DNA from 4 places in the Cutibacterium nasicola genome. Region 4 is predicted to be linked to each of the others. Evidence: riboswitches for the same ligand, from Rfam matches in the RefSeq annotation. Region 4 holds a riboswitch; each other region holds the start of a gene.

Region 1 (3,447 bases), 970 kb from region 4:
GTTGATCGAGGTGAAGGACAGGTTCCCGCGTCCCCAAGTCTGTGCCCGCGAGGGGTCGTGGACGTTCGACATCACCCGGGTGCGGCAGCCCATGTAGGCGATCTCGGTCTCGGGATGGCCGGGCACGTAGTACTCGGCGTTGAACGGGGCGTCTTGGAAGGAGAAGTTCGGGAAGAGGCGCTTGGCGCTCACCCGGCAGGCCAGCCGGAACAGGTCATGGTTGGGGTCACCGTCGTCGAGGTTGACGCCCTTGTGCACCCGGAAGATCTGGATCGGGAAGATCGCGGTTTCCCCACCGCCAAGACCGGCCTCGGTGGCCTCCAGCAGGCAGTGCATCACCATCCGCGCCTCCGGGCTGGTGTCGGTGCCGTAATTGATCGAGGAGAACGGGGTCTGTGCCCCGGCTCGCGAGTTCATGGTGTTGAGGTTGGCGATGAGGGCCTCCATCGCCTGGTAGGTCTGACGACGTGTCTCCTCGACGGCCTGGCGACGAATTCTGTCGGCGACCCGGTCGGTGTCGTCGACGAGCCCGGCAAACAGTTCCGCCACCTGCTCCTTCTCATGGACCAGCGCGGCCGCGTCCGGCTCCAGCACCCATCCCGACGCCACCTGGCGCACTTGGTCAAGACGGTCCTCGTCGCCACCGAGAACTTCGAAAATCCTCGTCAAACCGGTTTGGGCAGCCTTGCTGAAGGTCTTGGCGACCCCCGGGGCCATGTCCCGGTCGAAGTTCGGCACCGCCTGGCCGCCGTGTTGGTCATTCTGGTTGGACTGGATCGCGATGCAGGCCAGGGCGGCGTACGAACCGATGGACTGCGGGGATCGCAGGACGCCGTGGCCGGTGGAAAAACCGTGCTCGAAGAGGTCGGTGAGGTTGATCTGACAGCAGGTCGTCGTCAGGGTGAGGAAGTCGAGGTCGTGGATGTGGATGTCCCCGTCACGATGGGCGGCGGCATGGGAGGGGTCGAGCACCTCGAGCAGGTTGAACTGCTTGGCCGACTCGGTTCCGTAGCGCAGCATCGACCCCATCGCGGAGTTGCCGTCGACGTTGGCGTTCTCCCGTTTGGCGTCGGCTTCCTCGGCGGTGGCGAAGGTGATCTCACGCAAGGTACGCATGAGGGCGGACTGCTGGTCGCGAGCAACGGTGCGACGCTGACGGTAGAGGATGTAGGCCTTGGCGACGCCGTCGTGTCCCTGATCCATGAGGGTCTTCTCGACGAGGTCCTGGATGGCCTCGACATCAGGGGTGTCCTCACCCATCTCGCTCAGTCGGGAGAGCACCTCGAGGGCAACCTCGGAGGCCAACAGTTCGGGGGCGTCGCCGCCACAGGCGACGAAGGCTTTGCGGACGGCCTCGACGATCTTCGTCGAGTCGAACCGGATCACCCTGCCGTCCCTCTTGCGGATGGACGTGGGAACCGTGCGTGGGGTGGTCAGGTCGTCTGGCTGGACAATCGTCGACATGCTCTCTCCTCGAAGCAGCGCACGAGTGGGGCAGGTTCACCCCGGGCCGTCTCGCACGCCCGTTGTCGTACCGGGTCGCCGACCCGGGCGCTGGCAGGTCTTCGGACTTCAGGGCGTTTCGCCGTCAGACGAGTTCCTACCGAGCGACGCTTCCCAACCGGATGGCCAGTGCGTATGTCGCCGTCGTTCCCTGTCACCGCTGCGGGGCAGTTCCGGTTTCCCACCGGATTCCCTCTTTCCTCCCATCGCCACCAGATGTGGATACAACCCCTACATCTGGTGTCTGGCGATGAGAACCAGCACAAGATGAAGGGTATACGCATCTCATCACATCTGCACACTCACCCCTTCACCTCGTCATCAGGGGTGGGCTTCCCCGCGTTCGGAACCGGTCGTGACACCCCTTCGGATCGCGCATCAGGCTGGCATCATGGACACACACCCAGGGAAAGGACACAACCCATGGAGATCACCAGCACGTCGATCACCGACGGCCAGCCGATTGACCTGGCCCACGCCCATGCAGATGCGGGTGGCAAGAACATCAGCCCCCAGCTGAGCTGGACGCCCGGCCCGGAGGGCACCGCGTCATACGCGATCACCGTCTACGACCCCGATGCCCCCACCGGTTCCGGCTTCTGGCACTGGATCCTCGCCGACATCCCAGCCGACGTCACCTCCCTCGATGAGGGCGGCCCGCTGCCTTCCGGTGTGCGCGAGTGGACCAATGACTACCAGGAGGACGGCTACTCCGGAGCCTGCCCGCCGCCCGGACCGGCCCACCGCTACATCCACACCGTCCATGCCATGCCGAGCGAGCATCTCGACATTCCTGACGACGCCGCCAACGTCCAGGTCCGCTTCGTCATCCACACCAGCGAGCTGGACTCCGCGTCGATCACCGGAACTTTCAAGCAGTCCTGACCACGGACACACGAGCCGTCCGGTGTCGGCGACCCCTGCTTGACTGACGTAGTGAAGCTTCGGCAGACATTGCTCATCCTCCTCGTCATCGCCGGCCTGGTGACGCTGCCGCTTTCTGCCAACGCCGAGCCATCAGCGCCCACCCCGACGACAGCCAGCACCGGCTACGCCAGCGGGTCCACAACAACGCTCACGTCCGCCGCCACCCTCACCCCAGGGGCAGGAATGGGCTGGGACTCGGACCCGGTGTCCTCGGAGCTGGCCTCTCGGATGGGCTGCGCCTCGGTGATGTTCGTCGGCGTCCGAGGGTCGGGCGAGACCCCTCCGTTCGGCAGCACCATCACGTCGGTTCGTGACGCCCTGGCCCAGAAGTGGAAGGGCAGGGGAACAGTTCGTCAGGTCTACCTGGACTACCCCGCCGCTGACCCTCACACCCTGCAGAGAGCATCGATGAGCAGTCTCCTCTTTGACGCGACCATGCCGTCGACCGAGTACTTCGACTCGGCGGCTCTGGGAGCGAAGAAACTCACCACCCTCCTCAACGAGGAGAAGAAACAGTGCCCGAAGGAATGGGTGGTGCTCGCCGGATTCTCGCAGGGGTCCCAGGCCATCACCCAGGCCCTCGCCCAGACCGACACCCCGCAACGTCTGGCAGGCGCCCTCCTGGCCGGGAATCCGGACCATTACCCGGGACAGAACGTTCAGGAGCTCAGCGGCGATGCCGACCAGTCCGCCATCGGAATGGCTGCGATGCTCTACTACCTGCGTGAACGAGCCAACGCGACTCCCGGAGCCGATCGCGACTCTCAGATGCGGGCAGTCATCAAGGCCGCCCTCGGCCTGAGCCAGGAGTCCATCGATCATGAAGCCCTGGACGCCGACATGGTCAAGGTCGGCGCGGCCATCCCCGCGGAGGCGTATCCCGAGACCTATTCGGTGTGCATGAAAGGCGATCCGGTCTGCGACGCCGCCCCCGCCCTGACGCGCATCCTCACCTTGCAGTCAACCTGGCAGGACGAGCTCAACCAGGGTCGCCCCATCCACATGGGGTACACCCGA
Region 2 (3,447 bases), 170 kb from region 4:
ACCGCAGCGCTGCTCGGATCGGTCGGAATTCGAGCCTGGACGAGGGCCAACCGCCTCAACGACGGCCTGGTCAACCGCGGATTCGAGTCCGCACTGGTGACCCTGCCCGTCAAACGCGTCGGATCAGCGCGGTTCAAGATCATCGTCGTCATCGTCATCGCCGCAGTCTGGGCGATCAGCTGGTCGACGACCGGAAGGATTTTCAGATGAGTGACGAAGCCCTGTTGTCGACCGAGCACCTGTACGCCACTCACCCTGGCCGGCCCATGGTGCTCACCGACGTCAACGTGTCCTTCCGCGCTGGAGTTCGGGTGGCGATTCTGGGAGCAAACGGATCGGGCAAGACGACGCTGATGCGTTGCTTGTCGGGCTCCCTCAAGCCCGTCAAGGGCAAGGTCAAGAGAGGTGACACCGTGCTCGGTCACGGGCGCACCCAGCTTCGTGAGCACCGTCGGGCGGTTCAGCTCGTCCTTCAGGACCCCGACGACCAACTCTTCAGCGCTGACGTGAGCCAGGACGTCTCCTTCGGCCCGATGAACATGGGGCTGGACGTGGCGGAGGTGCGCGACCGCGTCGCCGAGGCCCTGCAGCTACTCGGGGCCAGCCATCTTGCCGAGCGTGCCACGCACCAGCTGTCCTACGGCGAACGCAAGAGGATTGCTGTCGCCGGTGCCGTCGCCATGCGCCCGGATCTGCTTCTCCTTGACGAGCCCACCGCCGGACTCGACCCGGTCGGCGTCACCAAGATGCTGGAGGCTTTGGACCGTCTGCGCGACCACGGTACGACCGTGGCGATGGCTACCCATGACGTCGACCTGGCCCTGGCCTGGGCTGACGAGGCGCTCATCGTTGTCGACGGGGGAGTGCAGCAGGGGCCGATCGACGAGTTACTCGCAAATGTGACCATGGTGGAGAGGGCCCATCTACACCTGCCTTGGCCCCTCGAACTGGTCCGGCGTCTTGGGATGGATGAGCGTCCCCGAACGATGAGCGAGGTCGTCGCGATCCTGTCACACCTGGCACCGAGCAGTCCGTGTTGACGTCATCGTTGTGACATCAGCGGCACAAGGCACTCTTGATGGGGCGGCCACAGTGCGGCGGTTCGATGGTCATCATGAACAGGTCAGCGCTGTCGGTTTCGGCAGTGCCACACCATGTGCGTTTCGCTGCCGAGCAGACCTGGGCTGCCTGCCTGCTGGCCTCCCAGATCAGCTGAGTCCAGGATCAGACAACTGTGCACACTGGGTGGCTCGTCGTCACTCAGTGTGCTGCCAGGTCCACGCCACGACGGTGCGGGCCGGTTTCCAGCCCCGCAGCCGGCCGATGCTGTCGGCGGTCTCGACGCCGAACCTCATGAGGTCACCGCCCAGATCCCGGTGCAAGGACTCCACGAGCATCTCGGCCTCCATCGTCACCCCATGGACGACGAGCCGTCCCCCGATGGGCAGACGTGGTCGACACTGGGTGACGAGAGTTTCCGTCGCACCGCCGCCGATGAAGATGGCATCCGGGTCGGGCAGTCCCTCCGGCAGCCCCTTGGCGAGGTCGGCGTCGATGACCTCGAACTGGCCGGGCAGAGTGAGTTCTGCGGCATTCGTGCGGGCATTGGCGGCCCGTTCTGCCTTGCGCTCCACCCCGATGGCTCGGCAGGTCGGATCGGTGCGACACCACTCGACACCGATCGACCCGGCGCCGGTGCCGAGGTCCCACAGCAGCTGGCCCGGCATGGGTCGCAACGCTGCCAGAGCGACGGCCCTCACCGGATGTTTGGTGATGAGGCCGTCATGGGCGAAGTGCGTCTCGTCGAGGCCAGGCGTGCGTCCGAGGAGGGTGGCGTCAGGATCATGGGTCATGAGGGAAGCTTAGGGCAGTGCCGGGTGAGGACAACCCGACCCGTGTGACACAATCGACGATGGCCCTCGGGGAGGAATCCGGTGTGAATCCGGAGCGGTCCCGCCACTGTGAGCGCCTCAGCGCGAGCCAGGTCGATCCTGCGGGTCAGGTCACGGAAATCCCGTGACCCGACGGGCGCGGACCCGCAAGGAGGTCGTTCATGCCGCACGCGCGCAGTGGCGCCACACCAGACGACGGGCTGTCCACCAGACAGCGACGATTACGGCCAGTTCTTGCTGTGAACACCGGCGAGGGCAAGGGCAAGACGACAGCGGCGATGGGTACCGCCCTGCGCGCCTGGAACCAAGGGTGGAAAGTCGGCGTCTTCCAGTTCGTGAAGTCCGGACGATGGCATGTCGGCGAGCAGGACGCCCTGCAAGCTCTCGGGAAACTCCACGAGGAGACCGGTGCCGGCGGTCCCGTCACATGGGAGGTCATGGGGACTGGATGGTCCTGGGCACGCTCCTTCGATGCCGCCGATGACCCCGAGGCCGCTGCCCGCGAGGGGTGGCGACACGTGTCGGAACTCCTGGCCAGCGAGGCGCTTGATTTCTACCTTCTTGACGAGTTCACCTACCCGCTGGACTGGGGATGGCTCGATGTCGACGAGGTCGTCGACACACTGGTCAACCGCCCCGGCACCCAGCACGTCGTCATCACTGGCCGTCGCGCCCCGGCAGCCCTCGTCGAGGCCGCAGACCTCGTCACCGAGATGACCAAGGTCAAGCACCCCTTCGACGCCGGTCAGCGTGGTCAGGCGGGAATCGAATGGTGATGCGCATTCCACGAATCCTCATCGCCGCCCCGGCGTCGGGAGGCGGTAAGACGACCGTCGCGACAGGTCTCATGGCAGCCCTGCGTGCCACCGGCCGGACGGTGGCGCCGTTCAAGGTCGGGCCGGATTACATCGATCCCGGTTACCACTCGATGGCCAGTGGTCGTCCGGGCCGCAACCTGGACTCCGTCATGTGTGGTGACGAGCTCATGGCTCCGCTGCTGGCCCATGGTTTCGTCACCCCCGATGCGGCGGACATTGCGGTCATCGAGGGAGTGATGGGCCTCTTCGACGGCCAGCTCGGGACCGGACGCGGGTCCAGCGCCGAGATCGCCACCTCGACCCAGACCCCGGTGGTCGTGGTCGTCGACACCGCTCATGCGTCCCTCACCCACGCCGCAGTGGTGGCAGGTCTGGCGACGTTTGATCCGAATGTCACGATCGCCGGTGTGATCCTCAACCGGGTCGCCTCTCCTCGTCATGGTGCCGAGGTCGTGCGCGGACTCGACCGACTCGGCATCCCGGTGCTGGGGCGGATTCCGCGCACCGAGTCGATCTTCGTGCCGTCTCGCCACCTGGGCCTGGTCCCGGCGGGGGAGTGGGAGCACTCCGCCTCCAAGGTCGCCGGCCTGGGTGACCTCATCGCCGAACACGTCGATCTCGACGCCGTTATGGACCTGGCCGATTCCGCACCCGACCTCGACGTCGAGCCTTGGGATCCGCGAGCCGCTCTGCAATCAGCTGGCTGGCAAGGCCATTCCTTCGACGAGCCGCCGGTG
Region 3 (3,447 bases), 1.0 Mb from region 4:
AGGCCGATGGCCCGGTTCTCCACGTTTGATCGCTCGGCCTGCGGCGCCGCCGAAGCGGTGATGTCGACGAGGTCGTCGAGCTGACGTATCACCAGTCGGGTGGTGGCGGCCAGGTGCTCCCAGTCGATGCGACGCTTCTTGCGCGGCCCGACGAGGTGCCCGGCAAGGTTGACCGACGCCAGGTTGCACACCGAGGTGTGGTCGCGATCTTGGGGTAGGCAGATCTCGGTGCACAGATTCGAGGCGTGGATCGTCCCGGTGTTGTTGTTCAACGCGCGGGTGTTGACGCTGTCCTTCCACGTCAGCCACGGGTGCGACGTCGTCTGCAGGCTCACCAGGATGGCCCGGAACTGTTCTCGAGCCGTGGTGCGATGGAACCTCTTGATCTTCCCGGCGTCGGCCTGTGTGACATAGTACGCATATCTCTTCGAGAACTCAGACCCGGTGAGCTCGGTGAGATCGGGGGTCTCGGCGGGGTCGAAGAGGTACCAGTCCTCGTCCTTGGCGACCCGCTTCATGAACTCGTCGGAGATCCACACCGCGGTTCCGGCGGTACGAGTGCGTCGGTACGGGTCACCGGAGTTCTGCCGCAGGTCGAGGAACTGCGGGAAGTCCATGTGCCAGTTCTCCATGTAGAAGCACAGCGCGCCGAGCTGTTTGCCTCCCCGGGAGACTGCCCGCAGCGTCGAGTCGATGGTGTGCATGAAGGGGATCGGACCGGTTGACGCAGTGGTGTCGGAGCGGATCGGTGACCCTTGGCAGCGCAGGTCCGACATCGACAGCCCAATACCTCCGGTGCCCCTGGTGATCCGCATGACGTCGCGGATCGTCCGGGCGATGTGCTCGAGGTCGTCCTCGGTGCGCATCACGAAACAGGTGGACAGCTGGGCGGACGGCGTCCCGGCGTTGGCGAGGGTGGAGTCGGCGGCAAGGTGACGTAGGTTGCTCATGGAGTCGTAGAGGGCGAGGGCGGAGGATGTGGGGTCGTCCTCGGTGAGGCTGAGACCCATCGCCACACGCATCCAGAAGTACTGGGGCACTTCCAAGGCGCGTTGGTCGGGGGTGCGCAAGAGGTAACGGTTGACCACGGTGCGCACACCAGTGAATCCGATGAGGTCGTCACGGCTGGGATCGAGGGCTGATGCGAGGACGTCAAGATCGAAGATTCGCCCCAGGCGCTCGTCAAGGCGCCCTGCTGCGACGAGTCTTCCGATCGTGCGCGGGAAACAAGCACGGTGCAGGTTGCGCACGCGTGTCGGGTCGACGTCACCCAGATCGTCGTGGGTGTTGCCAAAGACCTCCTTGTACAGCTTCTTGACGGCGATCCGGCTGGCGATGGTGTCAAAGGCAGGGTCGTCCTTGGCATTGCCCAGAGCCACCTGGATGACGGCCTCGTCAAGGGCATCGGTGGTGATGCCGTCGAAGAGTGTGATCTCCACCTCGGCCTGCAGCAGAGTCGCCCGGGCGACGGCATCATCGAGCCCGCGGGCTGAGTCGATGATGGACGCGGCGACTTCGTTGCCGTCGTAGGGAGCCAGCGATCCGTCACGTTTGCGGACGCGAATGGTTGAGATGGGGTCGGCGCTCATTGCAATTCCTCCGTGCGATGCCGTGGGCACGCGACCGGGCGGAATGCGGCAGGGACACTGGTCCCCATGAACGCTGCGATACTTCCCGCGAGATCGCGAACCGGGCCCCGCGGTTGCGGGACCACACCTGGCAGGTCTTCGGGCTCACGAGCACTTGTTGCCTACTGGCCGTCGCTTCCCATGCCGGAGCACAGTGCGTGATGACGGCGGTCGTTCTCGTACACCGCTGCGGGGCAGCTCCGGATTCACACCGGATTCCCTCTTAGCCCGTGCGAACACGGGAACCACGTGCACTTGTCACTATATGAACGCTGATCAAGGCGAGTCAACGCGAGGCCTGGAGAGCCTTGGGTGTGTGTGGCTGTCCTAGACTTGCGACGTGACGATTCCCGATGACTGGCGGATTGGTGACGCCGAGCGCGCCCGGGCATCGGACATCCTCGACGAGGCATGGACGTTGGGAAAGCTGACTCGCGACGAGCATGCGGAGAGGGTGGAGGCTGCTCTGCAGGCCCGTACCTATGGCGATCTGGGCGGGTTGCTCTCTGACCTTGGCGCGACGGTCGGGAGTGTGGCCGTCCCCGCTCATCCTGGCCACGGCGAGGCGGTGCGGATCGTCCCCGGTCCGGAGGCTGACCACATGACCTGCATCATGAGCGACACGGTCTGGGCCTCGGGACGGACGATGGCCAAACTCACCACCGTCACCGGGTTCATGGGGGATCCGTGCTTCGACCTGACCTCCATGCCGTGGGCAAGTCGTCACATCACCATTGACCTGACGATCGTCATGTGTGACGCGACTTTCCTGGTGCCCGACGGGGTGCGCATCGAGGACTCGATGTCGCGAGTGCTCGGAGACCTCACGGTTCGCGGACTCTCCCAGCCGGGGCTGGATGGCCCTGTCCTCACCTTGCGCGGGACGAGCATCCTCAGCGATGTTGACATCCACGGCCCTGGATCCAAGAAGTACGCAAGGCTCAGGAAGAAGTGGAATCGCTGACGGTCGACCGGCGACGGGATCGTCAGTCGCGTCAGCGCCACGCCCCACGGAACCTGGCCGGATGCCATGGGGCGTCCTCGTTGGGAACACCCAGCTCATGGGCGGCACGCAACGGCCAGTTGGTGTCGCGTAGAGCCGCCCGTCCCACCATGATGGCGTCGGCGCTGCCCTTCTCCAGCAGCTCCTCGGCCAGCTGTGGGGTCCAGATCATGCCGACGGTGGCTGTGGGAATATCCGCCTCGGCGCGCACCCGAGCCGCCAGGTCAGCCTGGTAGGCCGGGGCGACGGGGATGGGGGCCGACGAATTGCCTCCTGAGGAGGCGTCGAGCAGATCGACCCCGGCTTTCGCGAAGCGCCGCGACAGTTCGACGGAGTCCTTCACCTGCCAGCCGTCGTCCCGCCAGTCAGTGACCGACAGGCGCGCCAGCAAGGGCATGTCTTCAGGAATGGCCCCACGCACAGCCTTCGCGACCTCCAACGGCAGGCGAACACGTCCGTCGAAGTCACCGCCCCAACCGTCGGCGCGGGTGTTGGACAGCGGTGAGTAGAACTGGTGCAGCAGGTAACCGTGGGCGCTGTGAATCTCGACGGCGTCGAACCCAGCTTCCACGGCACGTGTCGCAGCGGTGCGGAAGTCGTCGATGACCTTCGCGATGCCGTCCTCGTCAAGGGCAGTGACGGGCAGACCGACGTACTGCTTGCCGTCAGCAGGCGCGTCAGTCGGGCCGACCGGAATCCAGCCGCCGCGCTCGGGAGGCACCACACCACCATGGAATCCCGGCCACCACTTCTCGGTGGAGGCCTTGCGACCGGCGTGGCCGAGCTGCACGGCGATCTTGCCGCCCAGCTCGTGAA
Region 4 (3,447 bases):
CATGAGATCGGCGAAGAGGTGGGCCTTGGCCGAGTCCGACCCGACGACGATCCGTGACGGATGGAGGTTGTCGTAGAGAGCCTTGCCCTCGCGGAGGAACTCCGGAGAGAAGATGACGTCAAGGCCGGGGCGCTCCTTGCGAATCCCCTCGACGAAGCCCACCGGGATCGTTGACTTGATGACGATCGTCGCCTCGGGGGCGAGCTCCTGCACCAGGTCGAGCACTCCGTCCACGCTCGAGGTGTCGAAATAATTCTGGTCAGGGTCATAGTTCGTCGGGGTGGCGATGACGACGAAGTCAGCATCGTCATAGGCCTTGTGCGGATCAGTCGTGGCCGTCAGATCCAGCTCGTGGTGGGCCAGGTACTCCCCGATGAGGGGATCGACGATCGTCGTGTGTCCGGTGTTGACCATCTCGACCCTCTCGGCGTCAATGTCAATGGCGACGACACTGTTGTGCTGGGCAAGCAACACGGCATTGGCCATGCCGACATAGCCCAGTCCTGCGACGGCGATCTTCACGAGACGTCCTTTCGGTGGGTCCCCATGAGTCTAGGGCGGTGACCTTACGAGACGGTGACGTGATGCTCGCGAACCTGGTAACGCGGCGCGTCGCGGGCATGGCGTTGACCTCACTACACAGCGTCGGGCCTGAAGAGGCTCGTTGTTCTGCTCGTGTTCTCCCTGAGCGAGAACAGGATCATGGTGATGTGGGCGCTTCTTCCGCGATGCCGAGATGCTGGCTGGGAGACCTCAATATGCTGGAACTACGACCCCGGGAGGATTCATGGACACCATCACGATCACCGCTGACGACGGAGCCGACCTCGACGTCCTTGTCTGGCGTCCGGAGGCTGCGCCGGGTCGCCCCACCAAGGGATTGGTGCAGTTGTGTCATGGCATGGCCGAGTACGCGGCCCGCTATGACGAGGTGGCCCGGGCGCTGGCGGACGACGGCTGGCTCGTCGTGGCGAATGATCACCGTGGTCACGGACCGCGCGCTGCTGCCACCGGACAACTTGGGACCACCCCTGATCGGGGCCACCACCAACTGCTCGACGATCTCTCCGCGGTTGCTGACCACTTCATGGCCGAGGTTGAGGGGAAGCCGTGGTTCCTCGTCGGACACTCGATGGGATCGTTCCTCGCCCGTGTTCTGGCCGCTCGCCGGGGACGCGAGATGACCGGCCTGGTCATCATTGGCACAGGCTCCTCCTTGGGGCCGTTGAGCACCGTCGCCACCGGGCTTGCCCGTTCCCAGGTGCTCATGTTGGGGGAGGACTCCCGCAGTCCGTTGCTCAACACCTTGTCTTTCGGGTCCTTCAACCGGGCCTTCCAGCCGGCTCGCACCGACTACGACTGGTTGTCTCGAGACGTGCGCGTCGTGGACGCCTACAACAACGACCCGCTGTGCGGTTTCGTCTGCACCGCAGCCTTCTACCGCGAATTGGTACGACTCATCGAACTCGCCAATTCCACCGAGGTTCTACGTGCCACTCCGCCTGCTCTGCCTGTTTTGCTCATGGCCGGTGCCAAGGATCCGGTGGGCGACTCCGGTAGGGGAGTGCGTCGCGCAGCTTGCCAATTGCGCGATGCCGGGTCCCAGGAGGTGGACGTCATCCTGTACCCGGGTGGGCGCCATGAGGTTCTCAATGAGGTCAATCGCAGGCACGTCCATGCCGACCTACGAGAGTGGATCGACTCTGTCGCAAACCGGCCTCAAATCCCCCAGGTCCGCAAGGCACGGTAAACGTCTGTTCACAGCACGGTCGCACAATCGTGCACATGCACCCCCGCTGTGCCAAGTCGATCGTGCGCAGCCTAGTATCATAGGTGCTGGTGCCAAGGAATCCCGTCCGGGGGTTTCAAGGCGGTAAGAGGGAATCCGGTGCAATTCCGGAACTGCCCCGCAGCGGTGAGTGGGAACGACATCACCATCGACGTCCAGTTGGTCTTAGGTCCGACCGGATGGCGATCAAGCACTGGGCTTCGGTCTGGGAAGCGGTGACGTAGGACTTGTCGGCAGACGAGGTGCCCATGAGTCCGAATACCTGCCAGAGCTTGCGACGTACCCTGCGTGCGCCGCAGCGTCCGAGGTCTCGAGGGCCGACCGAGGTCGTCCACCCATCCGCAGCGAAGCAGGAGTCTGACGAATGACTGATGCTGACAACCTCGCATCCAAGTCCGTCGAGGACAGGATGCCCGAGGAGTTGAGCCTGGCCGGGGACTTTCCGAAGATCACCCACGAACAGTGGGAGGACGCGGTCCTCAAGGTCTTGAACCGGGGACGTCCCGAGGGCAAGGAGCTCAACATTGAGCAAGGAATGAAGCGCCTCGAGCCGAGCACGGTCGACGGCATCAAGATCGAGCCGATGTACCGGCGTCAAGATGCCCCTGAGAAGCTCGGCGCCCCGGGTGTGCCGCCCTTCACCCGTGGCGCCACGATCCGGACTGGCGTCATGGACGCATGGGATGTGCGGGCCCTTCACGAGGATCCGGATCCGCAGTTCACCAGGAAGGCGATCATCGCCGACCTCGAGCGTGGTGTGATGTCCCTGTGGCTGCGCGTCGGTGCCGACGCCATCAAGCCGGAGGACATTGCCGGGGACCTCAAGGACGTGTTGCTCGACCTGGCCAAGGTTGAGGTCTCGAGCCGTGACGACCAGGAGGCCGCTGCACAGGCCCTCCTTGACGTCTATGTCGACTCCGACATCGATCCCGACAAGCTGTCGTTCAATCTCGGTCTGGACCCGATCGGTTTCGCCGCTCTCAACGGCGGCACCCCGGATCTGTCCACGATGGCCGAGTGGGCCAAGAAGACCGACAAGTACAAGAATTCTCGTGCCTTCGTCGTTGATGCGACGGTCTACCACAACGCTGGTGCCGGCGACGTGCACGAGCTCGCCTGGGCCATCGCCACCGGCGTCGAGTATGTCCGTGCGCTCATGGAACAGGGGCTGACTGCCGAGCAGGCCTTCGATTCCATCAACTTCCGGGTCTCCGCAACCCACGACCAGTTCCTGACCATCTGCCGTCTGCGTGCCCTGCGTACCCTGTGGAACCGCATCGGTGAGGTCTTCGAGGTTCCGGCTGCCAAGCGTGGCGCCCGTCAGGAGGCCGTGACGAGCTGGCGTGAGTTGACCCGCGATGATCCCTACGTCAACATCCTGCGTGGCACCATCTCGACCTTCGGTGCTGCTGTCGGTGGCGCCGAGGCCGTCACGACCCTGCCCTTCGATGCCGCCATCGGCCTGCCGAAGAGCGACTTCTCCCGTCGTATCGCCCGCAACACGGGCATTATCCTCGCCGAGGAGTCCAACATCGGCCGCGCCAATGACCCGGCGGGTGGTTCCTTCTACGTCGAGGCCCTGACCAAGAAGCTGGAGGAGGCCGGTTGGGCCGAGTTCCAGGCTGTCGAGGCCGCCGGTGGCATGGTTGCCGCCCTCA

The links. Region 4 has a riboswitch for cobalamin ahead of mutA (methylmalonyl-CoA mutase small subunit). Riboswitches for the same ligand answer to the same signal wherever they lie in the genome.
Region 1: another riboswitch for cobalamin. It lies ahead of ACUCCZ_RS00115 (anaerobic ribonucleoside triphosphate reductase); the one in region 4 lies ahead of mutA (methylmalonyl-CoA mutase small subunit).
Region 2: another riboswitch for cobalamin. It lies ahead of cobO (cob(I)yrinic acid a,c-diamide adenosyltransferase); the one in region 4 lies ahead of mutA (methylmalonyl-CoA mutase small subunit).
Region 3: another riboswitch for cobalamin. It lies ahead of ACUCCZ_RS00325 (ribonucleoside-diphosphate reductase subunit alpha); the one in region 4 lies ahead of mutA (methylmalonyl-CoA mutase small subunit).

Annotation. Positions count from the first base shown of each region.
Region 1 covers NZ_CP199745.2:17,737-21,183, reverse strand. The annotation lists gene ACUCCZ_RS00115 (anaerobic ribonucleoside triphosphate reductase) at 1-1,464, opposite strand, end outside; cobalamin riboswitch at 1,540-1,732, opposite strand; gene ACUCCZ_RS00110 (YbhB/YbcL family Raf kinase inhibitor-like protein) at 1,927-2,388, shown strand; gene ACUCCZ_RS00105 (cutinase family protein) at 2,614-3,447, shown strand, end outside.
Region 2 covers NZ_CP199745.2:1,819,847-1,823,293, reverse strand. The annotation lists gene cbiQ (cobalt ECF transporter T component CbiQ) at 1-210, shown strand, start outside; gene ACUCCZ_RS08610 (energy-coupling factor ABC transporter ATP-binding protein) at 207-1,040, shown strand; gene cbiT (precorrin-6Y C5,15-methyltransferase (decarboxylating) subunit CbiT) at 1,257-1,853, opposite strand; cobalamin riboswitch at 1,877-2,013, shown strand; gene cobO (cob(I)yrinic acid a,c-diamide adenosyltransferase) at 2,054-2,668, shown strand; gene ACUCCZ_RS08595 (cobyrinate a,c-diamide synthase) at 2,668-3,447, shown strand, end outside.
Region 3 covers NZ_CP199745.2:74,283-77,729, forward strand. The annotation lists gene ACUCCZ_RS00325 (ribonucleoside-diphosphate reductase subunit alpha) at 1-1,589, opposite strand, end outside; cobalamin riboswitch at 1,702-1,893, opposite strand; gene ACUCCZ_RS00330 (DUF1707 SHOCT-like domain-containing protein) at 1,969-2,592, shown strand; gene ACUCCZ_RS00335 (NADH:flavin oxidoreductase/NADH oxidase) at 2,624-3,447, opposite strand, start outside.
Region 4 covers NZ_CP199745.2:1,645,227-1,648,673, reverse strand. The annotation lists gene ACUCCZ_RS07695 (nucleotide sugar dehydrogenase) at 1-486, opposite strand, end outside; gene ACUCCZ_RS07690 (alpha/beta fold hydrolase) at 788-1,750, shown strand; cobalamin riboswitch at 1,821-2,073, shown strand; gene mutA (methylmalonyl-CoA mutase small subunit) at 2,154-3,447, shown strand, end outside.